Regions from separate parts of the Faecalicatena fissicatena genome, predicted to be linked through region 2. Evidence: riboswitches for the same ligand, from Rfam matches in the RefSeq annotation. Region 2 holds a riboswitch; the other holds the start of a gene.

Region 1 (10,963 bases), on a different contig from region 2:
CCAGCTCTCTCTGGGAGACATCCTCCGGAAGCTCCACCACCTGGCAGCCGATGCCTGTCAGCTCCATTCTCTTTTTGGCTCCCCTCTCATAGGAGAGGTCGTCCGGCCTTGCCCCTACCCGCAGGATCGCCAGCTTCGGCTCTGTTCCTCTCTCCTTCAGCGCTTCTGTCCTCTGTATCAGGCGCTCCTTCATGGCCTTGGCCACTTCGGTTCCCAGCATCACTGTTCCCATCTTTTTGTCCCTCCTGTGTTGTAATCTGCATGTTGTATTACCGCTTTATTTTACACTCTGAAGCACCTGGCTGTAAATACGCTCTTTCTTCTCCCGCCCCTCTGCGATCATCCGGTCAGCCCGGGCGTTCAGCTCCTCCGCCTGGCTTCGGTCCTTCATAAGGCGGGTGTTGATAAAGACATTTAAGGAGGCACCCTCCAGGGCCGCCTGGGCGAAGAGGATGCCCACCCCCACGTCGCTTAGGGCCAGCCTGCTGCCCTTCTCCCCCAGCGTCTCCAGCAGATCCATGGAGGAGAGCACGGTCTCCATGATCTCCATGGGGACCACGCTGGCCTCATAGAGGGCAGACTCCATGATCTTCTCCCTGGCCGCCTTCTCCTCCTCTGTGTTTTTCGGGAGACCGTAGGCCCTGGACAGGGGCTCAAAGGCCTGGGCATCCCGGTCTGTCAGTGTGACCAGCCTGTCCCGCAGCCTCTCCAGCTCCTCCCGGGCCGCCAGGATCTCCTCCTCCACTGCCGCGTATTTCTTTTTCCCCACAGTCAGGTTTGCCACCATCATGCCAAGGGCAGCCCCGAAGGCTCCCACAGCCGCGGAGGCTCCCCCTCCCCCGGGCACGGGGGCTTTGGAAGACAGCTCCTCAAGAAACTTTGTAGTCTTCATCTCCAGCATCATCATTATCCTTCTCCTTCTCTTTTTGTCTCTGTCTATCTCTTCTTTCTGGGCATCACATGGATGGCTCCGCCCTCCAGCTCCTCCAGGGCCTCCGCCACACCCTCGTTGTAGGTGGGATGGGGACGCATGGCCCTGAGCACCTGGGAGGCAGTCAGATGGTTGGAGATGGCACTGACAAACTCACCGATCATGTCAGTGGCCCGGCCGCACATCATCTGAGCGCCCAGTATCTCCTCTGTCTCTTCGTGAACGACCACCTTGATAAATCCTCTCTCCTCCTTTGAGATGAGGGATTTCCCGTTGGCGCTCATGATAAATTTTCCTGTCCGCACAGGAATTCCCTGCGCTTTGGCGGTCTCCTCGTCCAGCCCCGCCGAGGCGATCTCCGGCTCCGTGTACACGCAGCCCGGCACAACGGACAGATCCACGGAGGGTTCCTGCCCCGCCAGCAGCTCCGCCAGAACCATGCCCTGGGCGCTGGCAGCGTGGGCCAGCTGGGCACCCGGGATCATATCCCCGATGGCGTAGACGCCGGGAATGCTTGTGGCAAACTTCTCGTCCACAAGGATACGGCCCCGCTCCATGTCCGGAACCGCGCCCTCCCCGAAAAGTCCCTCTGAGGCGGGCCGCCTCCCCACGGCGCAGAGCACATACTGTCCGGAGACAGTCTGCTCCTTTTCCTTCTCCTCAAACCGGCAGACAAGCCCCCCTGGCTCCTCCTCCACAGACCGGACCGCCGCCCCGGTGTGGATATCCACTCCTCTCTTCTTCAGGACCATTTTTAAATTCTGGGAGATTTCCTTATCCATGTTCGGCACCAGCCGGGGCATGGCCTCCAGGATCGTCACCTTACATCCAAGAGAGGAGTAGATGGTGGCGAACTCCACGCTGATGACCCCTCCCCCGATGATGACCAGGCTCTCCGGCACCTCCCGTAGCCGGAAGAGCTCGTCGCTTGTCAGAACGCCCGGCAGATCCATGCCCGGGATAGGCAGGATAACAGGCCTGGAGCCGGCCGCCAGCACCACATGCTCCGCCTGGTACACCTGCCTTTCCCCGTCCTTCTCCACTTCCACCTGTCTTCCCGGCAGGAGCTTTCCTCTGCCCTCCAGACAGGTCACTGCGTTGGCCTTAAAGAGCTGCTCCACTCCCTGCACCAGCTGATCTGTAGTCTCCTCCTTGTAGGCCAGTATCCTGTCAAAGTCATAGCTGGCTTCCTCTGCCTTTATCCCGAACCGCTCAGCCTGGCGGATCTCCCGGTAGAGCCCGGAGGCGTGGAGCATGGCCTTGGCGGGAATACAGCCCCGGTTCAGGCAGGTGCCGCCTGCCCGGCTCTCCTCCACGACAGCCGTCTTAAGTCCCAGCTTGGCGGCCTTGATGGCGCACACATAGCCCCCCGGGCCTGCGCCTATGATGATCAGATCAAATCTTTCTTCCATTTTCCTGTTCTCCTCTTGTTTTCCTATATATCCGCCGAAGCGATCCACTGGATGACATCCCGCAGCATCTCTGTCTCAGCCGGGTCAGCCGGATGGAACAGGCCCAGCTGCCGGCAGAGCTCCTCCCTGCTGTACCTGGCATGCTTCAGACAGGCGGGCAGAGCCAGGATAAAATCCGGCCTGAGTGCGTCGGAATAGACCGCCGCGTCTGTCACCTTCCCCTGGTCCACCTTGAGCTCCAGAGAAAGGCTCCCCCAGGAAAACCGGTGGGACAGCTCAAACTGGAACTCCAGACTGCGGCCGAATTTCCACTCCCAGGACGCAAAGCGCTCCTCGTCGGCCTTCAGCCTCTCCCCGTCCAGCTCCTCCTCTGTCAGGGGAGTGCTCCTCCGGCCGTACACCTCCTCAAAGGCCTGCCGCAGGGCCGCCTTCAGCCTTTCTATCGTCAGATCCGGGACAAATTCTCTCAGGTTCACCACCCTGGAGCGGACAGAGTCCACCCCCTTGGACTTCAGCTTCTCCCTGTTCACCGTGAGATAGTTCCCCAGCACCTCCTTGTCCACGTCCACCATCAGCGTGCCGTGATGATAACAGTGATCCCCCTGCTCGTAGTAGGCGTTCCCTGAGAACTTCCGCCCGTCTGCCAGAAGGTCGTTCCTCCCCGACCGGACGGCCGGGATGCCCAGGGCTCTGACTGCCCGCAGGATCACCTCGGTCTGCTTTTCCACACTGTAGTTTTTCTTTCTCACCAGAAAGGTAAAATTCAGGTTTCCCAGATCGTGGTAGACAGCGCCGCCTCCGGAGAGGCGGCGGGCCACATACCCGCCGTCCTCTTCGAGGCGGCTCACCTTACACTCTTTCCAGGCGTTCTGGTTCCTCCCGATGACGACAGTCCTCTGGTTCTGCCAGAGATACAGGATGCACTCCCTCTCCCCGCAGGTCTCCAGAAGATATTTTTCCACAGCCAGATTGTGGTAGGGCACAAACTGCCTGCTCTCTGTGTATCTGATTGTGTCGATCATGCTTCTCCCTCTGCTCCGAAATCATAGGTGAGGACCGGATGTCTAGCCGCCTCCACCTCGTCCAGCCTTGTGACCGGCGTGGTGACAGGCGCCGCGTGCAGCTTCTCCGGATCTGTCTTTGCCAGCTCATACAGACTGCGGAACACCTGGATGGCGTCGTCCAGCGTCTCCTTTGACTCCGTCTCCGTGGGCTCCACCATGAGAGCCTCCTCCACGATCAGCGGGAAGTACATGGTCGGCGGGTGGATGCCGTTGTCCAGAAGTCCCTTGGCAATGTCCATGGCCGAGATGCCGGTCTCCTTCTTCAGGTCCGCAAGGCTCATGACAAACTCGTGCATGCAGGTCTCGTCATAGGCCATGGTGTACAGATCCTTCAGGGCGCATCTCATGTAGTTGGCGTTCAGCACCGCATTCTGGCTGGCCTCCTTAATGCCCTCTCTCCCCAGAGTGAGGATGTAGGTGAGAGCCTTCACCACAACAAGGAAATTGCCGTAGAAGCTCTTCATCTCTCCTATGCTCCGGGACGGCTTTTCAAACCGGTAGGGGGCCTCCCCCGTCACGAGCACGGAGGGAAGGAAGTCTGCCAGCAGCTCCCTGCATCCCACCGGGCCGCTTCCCGGGCCGCCGCCGCCGTGGGGCGTGGAAAAGGTCTTATGAAGGTTCAGGTGAACCACGTCAAAGCCCATATCACCCGGCCGCACTGTGCCCATGACCGCGTTCAGGTTCGCCCCGTCATAATAGCACAGTCCGCCGCACTTGTGTACGATATCTGTGATCTCCAGGATATTTTTGTCAAACAGGCCCACTGTGTTGGGGTTGGTCAGCATCAGGCCCGCCACATCGTCCCCGGCTGCCTCCCGCAGCTTCTCAATGTCCACGCAGCCCTCTGCGTTGGACGGAATAGTCACCACCGAGTAGCCTGCCATGGCCGCGCTGGCCGGGTTGGTGCCGTGGGCAGAGTCGGGGACGAGGATCTTGGTCCTTTTGCTGTCCTTTCTGCTCTCGTGGTAGGCCTTGATGAGGAGAAGCCCGGTAAATTCACCGTGGGCCCCCGCCGCGGGCTGGAAGGTCATGCGGTCCATACCGGTGATCTCACACAGGTATTTCTCCGCCAGGTGCAGCACCTCCATGCATCCCTGCACCGTGTCCTCTCCCTGGAGAGGATGGATATCGGTAAATCCGGGAAGGGAGGCCACCGCCTCGTTGATCCTGGGATTGTATTTCATTGTACAGGAGCCCAGGGGATAAAAGCCGTCGTTGACCCCGTGGGTCTTCCTCGCAAGCTCCGTGTAGTGCCGGGATATCTCCACCTCGGACAGGGCGGGCAGATGGAGCTTCTTCTCCCGTCTGTCTCCCTCCGGCAGGCCCACTGTCTCCACATCGCAGGGAGGAAGCTCAAGGCATCCTCTGCCCGGTCTGCTCTTTTCAAATACTAACATGCCTTACACCTCCTTCAGGATGCGGACTGCCTCGTCCATCTCTTCTTTTGTGTTCATCTCCGTGCAGCACCAGAGGATCCGGTGATCGTCCAGGGCAAGTCCCCCCAGGATTCCATGCCCCTCCAGCGCCTGCAGCGCCCGGCCGGACTCCTTTTCTGACACGGTCACGAACTCGTGGAAAAACTCGCCCCTGTTCTCCAGCTCAAAGCCGGCCTCTCCCAGCCTTTTTGCAAAGTAGTGGGCCTTGGACATACAGGAGGAGGCGGCTCTTTCAAGCCCCTCGTTTCCCATGGCTGTCAGGTAAACGCCCACCGCCAGGGCGCAGAGAGCCTGATTGGAACAGATGTTGCTGGACGCCTTCTCCCTGCGGATGTGCTGCTCTCTGGCCTGGAGAGTCAGCACGTAGCCGGTCTTTCCGTTCCGGTCCTTCGTCTGTCCCACGATCCTGCCAGGCAGCTTGCGCATCATGGCTCTGGTGGCAGCCATAAAGCCCAGGTAGGGTCCTCCAAAGGCGAGAGGAAGCCCCAGGGGCTGTCCCTCTCCCACCGCTACGTCGGCCCCGTACTCGGCCGGTGTCTTCATAATTCCAAGGGAAATAGGGTTCACGCTCATAATGAATTTGCCCCCTACCTGGTGGACCGCCTCCCCGATCTCCTCTGCAGGCTCCAGGTTTCCGTAATAGTTAGGGTGCTGAATGAGAACGCAGGCGGTCTCCCCCGCCAGCCGTTCCTTCAGCCACTCCACATCCGTCACGCCGTCCTTTTCCGGTATCACCTCCAGCTCCATCCCGTTTCCAAAGCAGTAGGTCTTTACCGTCTCCAGCGTGTAGGGGAGAACGGCGGCAGATATGTAGGCTTTGCCTCGCTTCCTCTCCCTGCACATGGCCACTCCCTCTGCCGCGGCTGAGGCGCCGTCATAGACAGAGGCGTTGGACACGTCCATCCCGGTCAGGTCGCAGATCATGGTCTGATACTCAAAGATAGACTGGAGAATTCCCTGGCTGATCTCCGCCTGATAAGGGGTGTAGGCAGTCTGGAGATTTTCCTTGGATGTCACGCTGCCCACCACGGCCGGGATATAGTGGCGGTAGGCCCCCGCTCCCCGGAAAATGGTGGGGAACACTTTATTTTTTGCAGCAATGGACTGCATCTTTCTCTTTACTTCCAGCTCAGAAAGCCCTGCAGGTATGTTCAGTCCGCCCTTCAGCTTCACCTCCTCCGGGATATCCCGGAACAGGTCGTCCATGGACTCATAGCCGGCGGTCTCAAGCATTGCCTGCCGTTCCTCCTGGGTGTTCGGCACATAGCTTCCCATATATTTTCCTCCTTCTGTTTTTCTCCTTTGCCCGTATGCCCTTATGCGTCCTTCTCGCTCTCCACAAACGCCTCATACTCCGCCGCTGTCAGCAGCTCCTCCCGGTCAGAAATATCCTTGACTCTGACAAACCAGGCATCGTAGGGCGCCTCATTGATGGACTCCGGCGCGTCCAGAAGCTCCTCGTTCACAGCACTCACCACGCCGGTCACAGGGGAGTACACATCTGACACGGCCTTGACAGACTCCACATCCGCGAAGCTCTCCCCGGTAGTTACCTCGTCGCCCTCCTCCGGGAGATTGACGAACACAAGATCCCCCAGCTCAGACTGGGCGTAGTCTGTCAGTCCGATGAGGACCTCCTCGCCCTCCTCTTTTACCCACTCGTGTGATTTTGAATACAGCAGTCCCTCTCTTAATTCCATGATCTTTTCTCCTTTCACTCTCTATGCTCTGTTTGTTTCTCCTGTTGCTCTCTTTATATCTCTGTTATCCTACTTACTTCTCTTGTAAAACGGAAGGGGCACGATCTGGGCCTCAACCCGGCGTCCTCTCACGTCTGCCTCCACCTTTGTCCCCGGCTCCGTGCAGTCCGCGTCCACCAGAGCCATGGCCACCGGGCAGCCCAGATAGGGACAGTGGGTCCCGGATGTAGTGTGGCCGATAAGCCGGTCGCCCAGGTACACATCCTGGTGTTCTCTTATGATGCCCCGGCCGGTCACCGTCAGTCCAATGCGCTTTCTCGCCGGTTCTCCCTTCTCCTCAAGAGCCTTCTTCCCGATAAAGTCCTCCTTTGTCATCTTCACGGCAAATCCCAGGCCGGCCTCAAGTGGTGTCACCTGTTCGTCCATCTCGTGGCCGTAGAGGGGCATAGCCGCCTCCATCCGGAGAGTGTCTCTGGCTCCCAGTCCGCAGGGGATGAGTCCCTCCTCCTTCCCGGCCTCGAGAAGAGCGTCCCACATCTCCTGGGCCCTTGCGCTGTCCAGGTAGATCTCCACCCCGTCCTCGCCTGTGTAACCGGTCTTTGAGATGATACAGGGAATACCCGCGGCCTCCGTGTCAAACACAGCGTGATAGTATTTCTTCGGGATATTTTCCTCCGGGGCGAGCTTGCGCAGGATCTCCATGGCCTTCGGGCCCTGAAGAGCCAGCTGGGCGTACTGGTCTGATACATCCGTGAATGTCACTTCCCCGAACTGATGGTCCAGCATCCACTGATAATCCTTGTCCTTGTTGGCCGCATTGACTACAATGAAATAATCCTCCTCGCCCTTTTTGTATACGATCAGATCATCCACCGTGCCCCCCTGCTCATTGCACATGGGGCTGTATCTGGCCTGACCGTCCGTCAGGTTGTCAAAATTGTTGGTCAGCATCATCTGCAGGTTGGCCAGGGCGTCCTTCCCCTGACAGAGGATCTCTCCCATGTGGGACACGTCAAAGAGACCCGCCTGGGTGCGCACTGCCATGTGCTCCTTGATCACTCCTTCCTTGTACTGTACCGGGAGAAGGTATCCCCCAAAGGGCACGATCTTTCCGCCCGCCTTCACATGCGCCTCATAGAGCGGTGTTTTCAATTCCATTCCTACTTTTCCTCCTTTGCCGGACTTACATTTAAGAGACAGATAAAATAAAACAGGGAGAGACTGTCCCCTTCATATGAAATCAGTCTCTCCCTGTCTGTTCATCCAGAGCCTCGTCCGGACCCAATACCTTTGCCTGAGAGTTTCAAGTGTCCCCTTGCCCCTTCGGCGCTGCCTCTGATATATGTGACAGTCTCTCTTGGATCCTTCACCCGATCATTTGTCTCATTAAATCTGGCTCTATTATAACCGCCCGTGAATTTTCTGTCAACATTTGTTTTTTTATTTGACATTTCGTACAATTGTCTATTTTTTCACAACTCTGCAGTTTTTTACACGTTAGCCCGGTATGCCTCGTCTGCAGTATACACGTCAAAGCCGCTTCCCTTCAGGATATCGATCACTCTTCCCGGCTCATCGCTCTTGAGCACTGCCGCGGCGTCGCTTCCGTTGGCAAAGGCGTACATGTACTCAATGTTGACCTCGCCCTCCACAAGCTGGTGCATGGCTTTTGCCAGCGAGCCCGTGGCGTGAGGCACCCGCAGGGCCACCACGTCCGTGAGCATGGCCGTGATCCCCTCCTCCTTCAGGACCATCCGTCCCTTGTGGGGGTCCGATACGATCATCCGGAGCATACCATACTCGGAGGTGTCCGCCAGGCTGAGGGCCACGATATTCACGCCGCCCTTTGCCAGCGCTGCCAGCACCTCGTCCAGACGTCCCTCCCTGTTCTCCAGAAATACGGATAACTGCTGTACTGTATTACTAATTCCCATGATATTCCCCTCCTTCTTACATCTGCCTGTTGTCGATGACGCGCTTGGCCTTGCCTTCGCTTCTCTGGATGGTCTTCGGCTCTACCAGCTTCACGCGGACAGATACGCCGAGCGCCTGCTTCAGCACAGCCGCCACCTTGTTCTTCAGCTCGTCCAGCTTGCGGATCTCGTCGGAGAAATATCTCTCGTCCACTTCCACCATGACCGTGAGCACATCCATGTTGTTCTCTCTGTCCACGATCATCAGATAGTGAGGCGCTACGCCGCCGCCCATGGACAGCAGGGCTGTCTCCACCTGAGTCGGGAATACATTGACGCCGCGGATGACCTTCATATCATCGGTGCGCCCTGTGAACTTGTGGATCCTCGCAAGCGTTCTTCCGCACTTGCAGGTACCGTGGGTCATGCTTGTCAGGTCCTTTGTGCGGTACCGGATCAGGGGCATGCCCTCCTTGGAGAGGGTGGTAAATACCAGCTCTCCTGTCTCACCGTCCGCGCAGGGCTCATAGGTGGCAGGGTTGATCAGCTCCGGATAGAAGTGATCCTCGTATACGTGAAGTCCTTCGTGGTGGATGCAGTCCAGAGCAACGCCCGGCCCGGTCACCTCGCAGAGACCGTAAATGTCAAAGCAGTTGATGTGGAGAATATCCTCGATCTTCTTCCTCATCTCCTCCGTCCAGGGCTCCGCGCCGTGGATGCCGGCCTTCAGCTGCATGTGATCCACAAGGCCTGCCTCCTGGATGGACTCGGCCAGATAGAGGGCGTAGGACGGAGTGCAGGCAAATGCGGTGGCTCCCATATCCTCCATACACATCATCTGGCGCTTGGTATTTCCCGCAGACATGGGGATGGCCATCGCGCCCAGGGCCATGGCGCCGTAGTCAAGGCCCATTCCCCCTGTGAACAGCCCGTAGCCGTAGCAGACATGGATACGGTCCTCGTTTGTAAGGCCGGCCATTGTAAGACCTCTTGCCACACATTCTCCCCACACCTCTGTATCATATTTTGTGTAGGACGCGATGGTCAGCTTTCCTGTTGTCCCGGACGTCCCCTGCACGCGCACGATCTCGCTCTGTGGAACTGCCAGCAGTCCAAATGGGTAATTCTCCTTCAGGTCCTCCTTTGTGGTGAAGGGCAGCTTTCCGATGTCCTCTATCCCCTTGATGTCGCCGGGCTCCACGCCCTTCTGCTGCATCTTTTTCCGGTAAAAAGGCACGTTCTCATACACCCTCTTTACCTGCTTAACAAGCTTTTCACTCTGCAGGGCGCTCATCTCATCCCTGCTCATACACTCAATCTTCGGATCCCTGATCCTCTCCTGCCAATTCTCTAATGATACTCCTGCCATTTTCTTTTACTCCTATTCTTAATACTTTTGGCGCAGCCAGACCTACAGGTCTGACTCGTCTACCATCTTCACACCTGCATCCTTAAGAATGGAAGCTGCTTTCTCATAATCGTCGGTGCTGAAAACCAGAACCGGAGCGCGTCCTTCGCGGATTACAAATGAATAGATGTAGCGCACATTTATGCGGTTTTCTGCAAGTACTGCCAACATCTGATTGAGATTGCCTTTTCTGTCCTCCAGCTCTGCGCCGATGACATCGTTCACACGCACGACAAATCCCCTCTCAGTGAGATAACCCTTCGCCTCTGTTGGCTTATCGACTACGAGACGAAGGATCCCAAACTCCGGAGTATCAAAAGACGCGACGGCCCGGATGTTGATGTGCGCTTCTGTGAGCTTTGATGTGACCTCCATCAGGCTGCCCGGCTTATTCTCCACGAAAACTGATAGCTGCTTGATCATGTGACACCTCCTTTTTTCTGGTCCTTAAAATCTATATCATCTTGCAGTAAGGTGATATCCTGTGTCAAATGCCTTCCTGTTGATATCTATTGTCTTTGGCGGCACTGTATTTTCAATGACCCTGTACCAGTCCTCCTTGCTGAAATCCATGTGCTGCGCCGCCACGCCCAGCACGATCATGTTGAACACCTTTGGATTGCCCAGCCTCTTGGACTCCTCCGTGGCGTTGACCGCGTACACCTTGTGGGTCTTCCCCAGCTCCTCCAGGATGCCCTCCGGATAGCTGGCGCTGCCGATCACGACAGGCATGGGGTCTATCCTCCAGTCATTGACTACAAGGGCCCCGTCCTTTTTGAGGAAATGGGCGTACCGCATGGCCTCCAGTCTCTCGAAGGCGATGATCACGTCCGCCTGCCCTTCCTCCACGATGGGCTCCGCCACCTTGTCTCCGTAGCGCACAAAGGTGACAACGCTTCCGCCCCTCTGGGCCATACCGTGCACCTCGGACAGCTTCACGTCATAGCCCCCGGCGATGGCCAGCCCTCCCAGGACACGGCTGGTGAGCAGGGTCCCCTGGCCGCCCACGCCTACGATCATAATATTTTTTACTGCCATTATCTGTCACCTTCCTTTACCAGTTCGATCGCCCCGAATTTGCACAGCGACTGACACAGTC
Region 2 (10,963 bases):
GACAGGCCGTGGATAAGTGTGTTATTATAACTAGGCGATTTAGCGTGGTAGAGTAATCAATTGATAAATTGCTACTACAATAAAGCTGAATACGGGAGGAAACGAGAGATGAAAAAGAGACTGGCACTTGTGATGGCACTGACGATGACCACAGCGACCCTGCTGGCGGGCTGCGGCGGCAGCTCCGATAAGGGCGGGGACGACAGCTCGGACAGCCAGAGCGCATCAAAGACAGAGTTTACAGAAAAGAAAGAGGGAGACACATTCACAGTCGGCTTTGACCAGGACTTCCCGCCCATGGGATTTGTGGGAGAGGACGGAGAGTACACAGGCTTTGACCTGGAGCTGGCACAGGCTGTCTGCGACAAGATGGGATGGGAGTTCGTCCCGGAGCCCATCGCCTGGGACGCCAAGGACGCCATGCTTGAGTCCGGGGCTATTGACTGTATCTGGAACGGATTTACCATGAATGGCAGAGAGGACGACTACACATGGTCCGAGCCCTACCTGGACAACAGCCAGGTGTTTGTCGTGAGGGCTGATTCCGGCATCCAGTCCGCCGCGGACCTGGCCGGAAAGACGGTGGACGTGCAGACAGACTCCTCCGCCCAGGCGGCTCTGGAGGACAACCAGGAGCTGTCCAGCACCTTCGGCAATCTCCAGGTGATCGCGGACTACAACACGGGATTTATGGAGCTTGAGTCCGGTGTGGTGGACGCTGTGGCCATGGATATCGTGGTGGCCAGCTACCAGATCGAGTCCAGAGACGCGGACTTTGTGATCCTGGACGATGTGATCTCCACAGAGGAGTACGGCGTGGGCTTTGCCAAGGGCAACGAGGCAGTGAGAGACCAGGTGCAGACAGCCCTTGATGAGCTGGCTGCGGACGGAACTGTGGCTGAGATCTCCACAAAGTGGTTTGGCGAGGACATCACCACCATCGGAAAGTAAAAAGGTAAGAAAATATACAAAAAGGGCTGTCCTTTTGGGCAGCCCGTTTTGCCGGACTGGCAGAGAGGAGTTTTGTGATGGAATTTTCGGTTATGCTGGATCTCCTGATCAAGGGAACCGTGATGACGGCGGAGATCTTTTTCGTGACGCTGGTGCTGTCGCTCCCTTTGGGCCTGCTTGTGTGCTTTGGGAGAATGTCGAAAAATATTATTGTCCGCTCGTTTTTTAAATTTTACATATCAGTCATGCGGGGAACGCCCCTGATGCTGCAGCTCATGGTGTTCTATTTCGGGCCCTACTATCTGTTCCACATACAGATCACGGACACCTGGAAGCAGCTGGCCTGGATACTGGGATTTTCCCTGAACTATGCGGCCTATTTTGCGGAGATCTACAGGGGAGGCATCGAGTCCATGCCCCGGGGACAGTACGAGGCGGCCAAGATCCTTGGATACAGCAGGTCCCAGACCTTTATGCGGATCATCCTTCCCCAGGTGATCAAGCGGGTGATGCCCTCCATCACAAATGAGGCCATCACTCTTGTGAAGGATACATCCCTCGCCTTCACCCTGTCCATTATGGAGCTGTTCAACCAGGCCAAGGCCCTGGCGGCCCGGGAGACCAACATGATCCCCTACGCCATCGCGGCCCTGATCTACTATGTGTTCTGTCTGCTCGTGGCCTTTGTCATGGAGCGGGTGGAGAAAAAGATGAGCTATTACCGGTAGTGAGGAGGAGGCAGTCATGAGTCTGTTGGAAATTCGAGGTTTAAAAAAGAGCTTTGACGGCCTGGAGGTGCTGAAGGATATCTCGCTCCAGGTCAGACAGGGGGAGGTGCTGGGCATCATCGGCCCCTCCGGGTCCGGAAAGTCCACCCTTCTTCGGTGCGCCACCGGTCTGGAGACGCCGGACGGAGGAGAGATACGCTACGAGGGGACCTTTGGGCTGGTCTTCCAGAACTTTAATCTTTTCCCCCACTACTCTGTCATGAAAAATATCACGGACGCGCCTATCAAGGTACAGAAGCGCAGCAGGGAGGAGGTCTTTGCGGAGGCCCGCGCCCTGCTGGCCAAGATGGGGCTCTCCGACAAGGAGGATGCCTATCCCTACCAGCTCTCCGGCGGACAGCAGCAGAGGATATCCATCGCACGGGCTCTGGCCATGAACCCGGACATTCTCTTCTTCGACGAGCCCACGTCGGCTCTGGACCCGGAGCTGACCGGGGAGATCCTGAAGGTTATCCGTGATCTGGCCGCGGAGCACATGACTATGGTCATTGTCACCCACGAGATGAATTTTGCCAGGAACGTGGCGGACCAGATCATTTTCATGGACAAGGGCGTTATCGCTCAGCAGGGCACGCCGGAGGAGGTTTTTGGATCTTCTAACGAAAGAATGAAGGAATTTCTTGGGAAATTAGGGGAAAACTTATAAATCATCCAATGTTATTAAGAAATACTAATAAATAGACCGGAAAATAAATAATGAGTGCCAATCTTTGGCTGGCGGGGAGGAATATTGCTTTTCTCCCCGCCTTGTATTATACTTTTATGGGAAATTCAGCTGAATTTCCCGGAAACCAGACAATATGAAGCAACAGGCAGCGGCTCTTACGGGGGCGCTGCGTGGAATAAGGAGCGAAGGAAGCATACATGGAGAACTTTGAAAAAGTGACAACAGGTCTTGGAGAGGAATGTGGTGTTTTTGGAGCTTATGATATGGATGGGGGCGATGTGGCCCCCACTGTCTATTATGGGCTTTTTGCACTGCAGCACAGAGGGCAGGAGAGCTGTGGGATCGCGGTGACGGACACGTACGGGGAGAGAAAGGTGCGCTCAAAGAAGGGGCTGGGCCTCGTCAACGAGGTGTTTGACGAGGAGTCCCTCCACTCCCTTCACGGCAATCTGGGAGTGGGACATGTCCGCTACTCCACAGCCGGGGGCTCCAGGGCGGAGAATGCCATGCCCCTGGTCATTAACTACGTGAAAGGGGTGCTGGCCATCGCCCACAATGGGAACCTGACCAATGCGGTGGAGCTGCGGCATGAGCTGGAGCATACAGGGGCCATCTTCCAGACCACCATCGACTCGGAGGTGATCGCCTACCACATTGCCAGAGAGAGGCTGAAGGCGCCCAATGTGGAGGGAGCTGTGAAGAACGCCATGAAGAAGATCAAGGGGGCCTACGCCCTTGTGGTCATCTCTCCCAGAAAGATGATCGGAGCGAGAGATCCCTTCGGCCTGAAGCCCCTGTGCATCGGGAAGAGGGACAACACCTATGTCCTGGCCTCCGAGAGCTGCGCTCTGGCGGCCATCGACGCGGAGTTTGTGCGGGACGTGGAGCCCGGCGAGATCGTGTCCATCACAAAGGACGGAATCTCCTCGGATATGAGTATGGCCATCGACCCGGCAAAGCAGGCCAGATGCATTTTTGAATATATCTACTTTGCGAGGATGGACAGCACCCTGGACGGGGTGAATGTGTACCATGCCAGGATGACAGCCGGCCGGGCCCTGGCAGAGTCCTACCCGGTGGACGCGGACCTGGTGGTGGGTGTCCCCGACTCAGGCCTTGTGGCCGCCAGAGGCTACTCAGAGCAGTCCGGCATCCCAAACGGTATGGCCTTCCACAAGAACAGCTACGTGGGAAGGACGTTCATCAAACCGAGGCAGAGCGAACGGGAGTCCAGCGTGCGCATCAAGCTGAACGTGATCCCGGAGGTGGTCCGGGGCAAGAGGATCGTCATGGTAGACGATTCCATCGTCCGGGGTACTACCTGTGCCAACATCATCCGCATGCTGAAGAAGGCGGGGGCCACGGAGGTGCACGTGCGGATCAGCTCTCCACCCTTCCTGTACCCATGCTATTTCGGGACGGACGTGCCCTCCAACGAGCAGCTTATCGCCCACTCCCACACCACGGAGCAGATCCGGGAGATGATCGGGGCGGACTCTCTTGGCTACATGGAGATCGACAAGCTGAGGGACATGGTGGGAGACCTGTCCTACTGTGACGCCTGCTTCACAGGGAATTACCCCATGGAGGTGCCCGGGAAGGATGTCTCCCTGGCTTTTGAGTAGAAGCTGTGCTAGAATGAGAGAAAGAGAAGAGAAACCATTTTTGAGCAGAGAAAGGAAAGAAAATCTATGAGTCACGACAGATATGTAAGCCCGCTCTCCGAGCGGTATGCCAGCAGGGAAATGCAGTACATTTTCTCACCTGATATGAAGTTCCGCACATGGAGGCGCCTGTGGATCGCTCTGGCGGAGACGGAGAAGGAGCTGGGACTTCCCATCACCGATGAGCAGATCGAGGAGCTGAAAAGCCACGCGGACGACATCAACTACGATGTGGCGAAGGAGAGGGAGAAGCTGGTGCGCCACGACGTCATGTCCCACGTCTACGCCTACGGCCAGCAGTGCCCCAAGGCAAAGGGGATCATTCACCTGGGCGCGACATCCTGCTATGTGGGGGACAACACGGACATCATCATCATGTCCGAGGCGCTGAAGCTGGTTCGCAGGAAGATCGTGAATGTGATATCCGAGCTGGCGGATTTTGCCGACAGGTACAAGGATCTTCCCACTCTGGCTTTCACACACTTCCAGCCGGCACAGCCCACCACGGTGGGAAAACGCGCCACTCTCTGGCTCCAGGAGTTCATGATGGATCTGGAGGATCTGGAGTATGTGCTGGGGAGCCTGAAGCTCCTTGGCTCCAAGGGAACAACGGGCACCCAGGCCAGCTTTCTGGAGCTCTTTGACGGGGATCAGGAGACCATCGACAAGATCGATCCCATGATCGCCAGGAAGATGGGCTTTGATGCCTGCTATCCGGTGTCCGGCCAGACCTACTCGAGAAAGGTGGACACAAGAGTGCTGAACGTGCTGGCGGGCATCGCTGCCAGCGCACACAAGATGTCCAACGACATCCGTCTTCTGCAGCATCTGAAGGAGGTGGAGGAGCCCTTCGAGAAGAACCAGATCGGCTCCTCAGCCATGGCATACAAGAGGAACCCCATGCGCAGCGAGAGGATTGCGTCCCTCTCCAGATACGTCATGGTGGACGCCCTGAACCCGGCCATCACATCCGCCACCCAGTGGTTTGAGAGAACCCTGGACGATTCCGCCAACAAGCGCCTCAGCGTGCCCGAGGGCTTCCTGGCCATCGACGGCATCCTGGACCTGTGCCTGAACGTGGTGGACGGCCTTGTGGTCTACCCGAAGGTGATCGAGAAGCATCTCATGGCAGAGCTTCCCTTCATGGCTACCGAGAATATTATGATGGATGCCGTGAAGGCAGGAGGAGACCGGCAGGAGCTCCATGAGCGCATTCGTGAGCTGTCCATGGAGGCGGGAAAGAACGTGAAGGAGAAGGGCCAGGAGAACAACCTCCTGGAGCTCATCGCGGCTGACCCGGCCTTTGGACTTAGCCTGGACGAGCTGAAGAGGACTATGGACCCGGCGAAGTACACGGGCCGCGCCTCCGTCCAGGTAGACAGATACCTGACGGACATCGTCCGCCCCATGTTGGAGGAGAACAAAGAGCTCCTGGGTGTGAAAGCGGAGATCAATGTGTAAGAAGAATAAACAGAGGAGCCAGTCCGGCTCCATACAGGGCGGGCAGGAAGCAGAATGTTTCCTGCCCGCCCTTTGTCTGTCAAAAAAAGGTGTGATAAAAAACTAACAAAATTTCAAGTCTGAATTTGTGCAGAACACACAAAAATAATCTTCTTGACAATGCGGGTATTGCAAAAAAGTTACAATTAGGGTAGTATGAACTTGTCATTGAACAGACCTATAAATCATAAAGATTTATAGATGAGACAAATGAGACATGCAATTGGATACGGACGATCTCTTTCACGAGAGAGCTGACAAAGAGCAGCCGCCGAAGAGGCAAGCCGGAGGACGAAAAAGCTGGTTCACCGGTGAAACTTTCAGGCAAAAGGATTGGAAGAGGGACGAATTCTGAATATAATGCAAAGATGGGCATGGGGCGGATGCCCATGCGCAGGCAGAAGTAGACAGAGCGGGGCGGCAGACACGTAGAAGTGTTTGTGACGCCTCTTTTTTATTCCAGAGAAAAGACCTCCGGACAGGTAGAAGGAGAGAAGAGGATGGACAGCTACATGATTTTGACTAACAATCCGCTTGCGGCCCGGAAGCTGGAAGGGCGCAGGAGGGTATGTTATATATCCGTTCCCTATGAGGAACTTCTAAGAGAGGCGGAGAAAAAGATCTGCCAGGGCTACAGGCTTCTGTCGCACCCCCTGTCGGGGAGTGTGAAGCCGAAGGAGACACCATACAAATCGGTCATGCTGAGCGGGAAGAAGGAGGAGGTGGACCCGCAGTCCGTCAGGCTGATCGAGGCGGCCATACAGACCTGTGAGAAATTCACAGACCGACAGAAGAGCTACGGGCAGGAGGTGTACGAAGACTTTCAGCTCATTGACTGGACTCTGCTGGAGAGTGCAATGGAGTCGGCGGACGTATGGTAGACCCGTCATTGAGAGGCAGCGAAAAGCTGCGGGAAATCATGGCAAGCAATCATAGCGTAGAAGAGCAAGGAGGTAAAGAAACGTGAGATTAGAAATGGGCCACATTTACATCAGGGATATCCAGTTCGCGGACGAGAGCAGAATTCAGGACGGTGTCCTTTATGTGTCAAAGGAGGAGCTGGAAAAGACAGCTCTGGAGGATGAGAAGATCAAGGCAGTGTCCTTTGATATTGCCCGCCCCGGCGAGTCCGTCCGCATCACACCGGTGAAGGACGTGATCGAGCCGAGAGTGAAGGTGGAAGGGACAGGAGGCGTATTCCCGGGAGTGATCTCCAAGGTAGACACAGTGGGAAGCGGAAAGACATACGCTCTCAAAGGCATGGCTGTAGTGACAGCGGGACGCATCGTCGGATTCCAGGAGGGTATCATCGATATGACAGGACCGGGAGCACAGTACACACCCTTCTCCCAGACACTCAATCTGGTGATGGTGTGCGAGCCGGTTGACGATATCAAACAGCATGACTATGAGAAGGCAGTCAGATTTGCCGGATTCAGAGTTGCGGCTTACATTGGGGAGCTTGCCCGCAGCCTGACACCGGATGAGACAAAGGTGTACGAGACATGCACCATAAAGGAGGGGATGGAGAAATACCCGGACCTTCCCAGGGTAGCTTACGTGCAGATGCTGCAGAGCCAGGGGCTTCTCCACGACACCTACGTGTATGGGGTAGACGCGAAGAAGATCCTTCCCACGATCCTGAGCCCCACGGAGATCATGGACGGCGCCATCGTTTCAGGAAACTGCGTGTCCGCCTGTGACAAGAACCCCACCTATGTACATCAGAACAACCCGGTAGTGCACGACCTCTTTGAGGAGCACGGTAAGACGCTGAACTTTGTGTGCCAGATCATCACCAACGAGAACGTGTACCTGGCGGACAAGCAGCGCTCCTCCGACTGGACGGCAAAGCTGTGTAAAATGCTGGATCTGGACGGCGTCATCGTATCCCAGGAGGGATTTGGAAACCCGGATACAGACCTGATCATGAACTGCAAAAAGATCGAGGCCGAGGGCGTGAAGACCGTCATCATCACAGATGAGTACGCCGGACGGGACGGCCGGTCCCAGTCCCTGGCGGACGCGGACGCGGCTGCGGATGCCGTTGTCACAGGGGGAAACGCCAACCAGGTAGTGATCCTGCCCAAGCTTGACAAGGTCATTGGCACCCTGGACTATGTGACAAAGATTGCGGGAGCCAGCGAGGAGACCCTGCGGGAGGACGGCTCCCTGGAGGTGGAGCTGCAGGTCATCACAGGGGCCACAAACGAAACCGGATTTAACAAACTGAGCGCAAGGTAGAAGGGAGGACATACAGGAAATGAGTAAGATCAAAGTTGTACATTATATCAATCAGTTCTTCGCCAACATCGGCGGGGAGGAGAAGGCAGACTACCCGGCGGAGCTGCGCGTGGGCGAGGCTGTGGGCCCCGGACTTGCGTTCAAGATGAATTTTAAGGACGAGGCGGAGATCATCGCCACCGTGGTGTGCGGCGACTCCTATTTCAACGAGAATCTGGAGAAAGCCAAGGCAGATATCCTGGCCATGGTCAAAGAGCAGGACCCGGATGTGTTCATCGCCGGACCGGCCTTCAACGCGGGGCGCTACGGCGTGGCCTGCGGCACCATCGCGGCGGCTGTCCAGGAGGAGCTGGGTATCCCGGCGGTGACAGGCATGTACGTGGAAAATCCGGGAGCGGATATGTTTAAGGACAAGGTCTACACGATCTCCACAAAGAACAGCGCGGCTGGCATGAGAGCGGCGGTGGCTAAGATGGCCCCCCTGGCCCTGAAGCTGGCAAGAGGAGAACAGATCGGAGCCTCCTGCGAGGAGGGGTATATGCCGGGCGGCGTCAGGGTAAACTTCTTTGAGAAGGAGAGGGGATCCAAAAGAGCGGTCCAGATGCTCCTCAAGAAGCTGGCCGGCAAGCCCTTTGAGACAGAGTATCCGATGCCCAGCTTTGACAAGGTGGCGCCCAATCCACCTATCAAGGATCTGGCCCATGCCAAGATCGCCCTTGTCACATCCGGCGGCATCGTTCCCAAGGGAAATCCGGATCACATTGAGAGCTCAAGCGCGTCGCACTACGGCGAGTATGATATCACCGGGGTGACGGACCTCACATCCGACACCTACGAGACGGCCCACGGCGGGTACGATCCGGTCTACGCCAACGAGGATGCGGACCGGGTGCTCCCGGTGGACGTACTCCGGGAGATGGAGAAGGAAGGAAAGATAGGCGAGCTGCACCACATCTTCTATACGACAACAGGAAACGGCACGGCTGTTGCCTCTGCCAAGGCCTTTGCGGATGAATTTTCCCAGAAGCTGAAGGCGGATGGCGTGGACGGCGTGATCCTGACCTCTACATGAGGCACCTGTACTCGTTGCGGTGCAACGATGGTGAAAGAAATTGAGAGGGCTGGCATTCCGGTAGTACACATCTGTACAGTAACACCGATCTCCATGACCGTAGGAGCCAACAGGATCGTTCCGGCTATCGCGATCCCCCATCCCCTCGGAAATCCGGCTCTGGACCACGAGGAGGAGAAGAAGCTCCGCCGCCATATTGTGGAGAAGGCGTTGACAGCCCTTACCACGGAAGTGGACAGTCAGACGATTTTCGATTAGAATAGATGAAAAAAGAAAAAGGAGATGTTACCCATGAGCAAAGTTTATGACGTGATCGTCCTGGGCGCCGGCCCGGGCGGGCTTGCGGCCGGTCTGTACGCCGGCAGGAGCAGGCTCTCCACCCTGATCATCGAGAAAGGCCAGGACGGAGGACAGATCGCCATCACGGACGACATTGAGAACTATCCGGGGCAGATTGTGGAGGGAGAGACAGGACCCTCGCTCATCGCCCGCATGACACAGCAGGTGGAAAAATTCGGCGCCGAGAGAGTCTCCGACACCATCAACGCGGTGGAGCTGGACGGCGAGATTAAGATTTTGAAAAGCGCCAAGGCAGAGTACCAGGCAAAGAACGTGATCATTGCCACAGGAGCCTATGCCCGGCCCATCGGCTGCAAGGGTGAGGCGGAATTCAGAGGAAAGGGAGTTTCCTACTGCGCTACCTGCGATGCCAACTTCTTTGAGGATCTGGAAGTGTTTGTCGTAGGAGGAGGCGACTCCGCAGTGGAGGAGGCCATGTACCTGACCAAATTTGCCAGAAAAGTTACCATCATCCACAGAAGAGACGAGCTGCGCGCAGCCAAATCCATCCAGGAGAAGGCCTTCGCAAACCCGAAGATCGAGTTCTTCTGGGACAGCGTGGTGGAGGAGTTAGGAGGAGACGACATCCTCCAGTGGATGAAGGTGAAGAATGTCAAGACCGGCGAAGTGAGAACTGTGGAGGCGGACGAGGAAGACGGCATGTTCGGCGTGTTCGGTTTTATCGGCACTGTACCCAACTCAAAGCTCTTTGAGGGAATTCTGGATATGGATGAGAGAGGCTATATCCGGACAGATGAGGACATGCACACCAGCATCCCCAACGTCTACGCGGTGGGAGATGTCCGCATCAAGAGCCTGCGCCAGGTCGTGACGGCGGCCGCGGACGGAGCCATCGCCGCCGTACAGGTGGAGAGGAGCCTGTCGGATTATTTCTAAAATTTAAAAGGAGTGTAGAAAACAATGATCGATGTTGACAAGACCACATTTGAAGAGGAAGTGCTGAAAGCAGACGGATATGTATTCGTAGATTTTTACGGGGACGGCTGTGTGCCCTGTCAGGCCCTCATGCCCAAGGTACATGAGTTTGCCGACACATACGGGGATAAGATGAAATTCACATCCCTGAATACCACAAAGGCCCGCCGCCTTGCCATCTCCCAGAAAGTGCTGGGACTCCCGGTGATGGCCATCTACAAGGATGGAGAAAAGGTGGAGGAGCTTGTGAAGGACGACTGTACGCCCGAGAGCATTGAAGCGATGATTAAGAAATATCTTTAATCATAAAAAACAAAAGCAGCAAAAAACAACAGAAGAAAGGAGAACGCATAATTATGGCTATTTTGGAAGGCAAAAAAGTAATAATTATCGGAGACCGTGACGGAATTCCGGGGCCTGCCATCGCTGAGTGTGTAAAGACAGCGGGCGGGGAAGTGGTATTCGCGTCCACGGAGTGCTTTGTCTGAACGAGCGCAGGCGCAATGGATCTGGAAAATCAGAAGAGAGTAAAGGAGTTCGCTGACGAGTACGGCCCGGAGAACCTTGTTGTAGTTCTCGGAGCCGCAGAGGGCGAGGCTGCAGGACTTGCAGCTGAGACCGTGACAGCGGGAGACCCCACCTTCGCAGGTCCATTGACAGGAGTCCAGCTTGGACTTCAGGTTTATCACGTATGCGAGCCGGAGATGAAGGAAGAATTTGACGAGGCTGTCTATGATGAGCAGATCAGCATGATGGAGATGGTTCTCGATGTGGATGACATCATTTCCGAGATGACAGCTAT

What was found. Region 2 has a riboswitch for glycine ahead of H7U36_RS09505 (GrdX family protein). Riboswitches for the same ligand answer to the same signal wherever they lie in the genome.
Region 1: it holds a riboswitch for glycine, as region 2 does, so the genes downstream of both, gcvT (glycine cleavage system aminomethyltransferase GcvT) here and H7U36_RS09505 (GrdX family protein) in region 2, are expected to answer to the same signal.

The regions. Positions count from the first base shown of each region.
Region 1 is NZ_JACLYY010000003.1:251,900-262,862, reverse strand. Features, by position in the region: gene H7U36_RS04980 (bifunctional 5,10-methylenetetrahydrofolate dehydrogenase/5,10-methenyltetrahydrofolate cyclohydrolase) at 1-232, opposite strand, end outside; gene H7U36_RS04975 (cyclodeaminase/cyclohydrolase family protein) at 278-904, opposite strand; gene lpdA (dihydrolipoyl dehydrogenase) at 937-2,343, opposite strand; gene H7U36_RS04965 (lipoate--protein ligase) at 2,367-3,365, opposite strand; gene gcvPB (aminomethyl-transferring glycine dehydrogenase subunit GcvPB) at 3,362-4,804, opposite strand; gene gcvPA (aminomethyl-transferring glycine dehydrogenase subunit GcvPA) at 4,808-6,118, opposite strand; gene gcvH (glycine cleavage system protein GcvH) at 6,160-6,543, opposite strand; gene gcvT (glycine cleavage system aminomethyltransferase GcvT) at 6,613-7,701, opposite strand; glycine riboswitch at 7,816-7,913, opposite strand; gene H7U36_RS04940 (ACT domain-containing protein) at 8,034-8,477, opposite strand; gene H7U36_RS04935 (phenylacetate--CoA ligase family protein) at 8,494-9,825, opposite strand; gene H7U36_RS04930 (ACT domain-containing protein) at 9,868-10,287, opposite strand; gene H7U36_RS04925 (indolepyruvate oxidoreductase subunit beta) at 10,324-10,902, opposite strand; gene iorA (indolepyruvate ferredoxin oxidoreductase subunit alpha) at 10,902-10,963, opposite strand, start outside.
Region 2 is NZ_JACLYY010000008.1:68,303-79,265, forward strand. Features, by position in the region: gene H7U36_RS09480 (amino acid ABC transporter substrate-binding protein) at 109-951, shown strand; gene H7U36_RS09485 (amino acid ABC transporter permease) at 1,029-1,679, shown strand; gene H7U36_RS09490 (amino acid ABC transporter ATP-binding protein) at 1,696-2,385, shown strand; gene purF (amidophosphoribosyltransferase) at 2,604-4,031, shown strand; gene purB (adenylosuccinate lyase) at 4,098-5,531, shown strand; glycine riboswitch at 5,805-5,916, shown strand; gene H7U36_RS09505 (GrdX family protein) at 6,071-6,451, shown strand; gene H7U36_RS09510 (glycine/sarcosine/betaine reductase component B subunit) at 6,534-7,814, shown strand; gene grdB (glycine reductase complex selenoprotein B) at 7,834-9,144, shown strand; gene trxB (thioredoxin-disulfide reductase) at 9,178-10,122, shown strand; gene trxA (thioredoxin TrxA) at 10,147-10,464, shown strand; gene grdA (glycine/sarcosine/betaine reductase complex selenoprotein A) at 10,518-10,963, shown strand, end outside.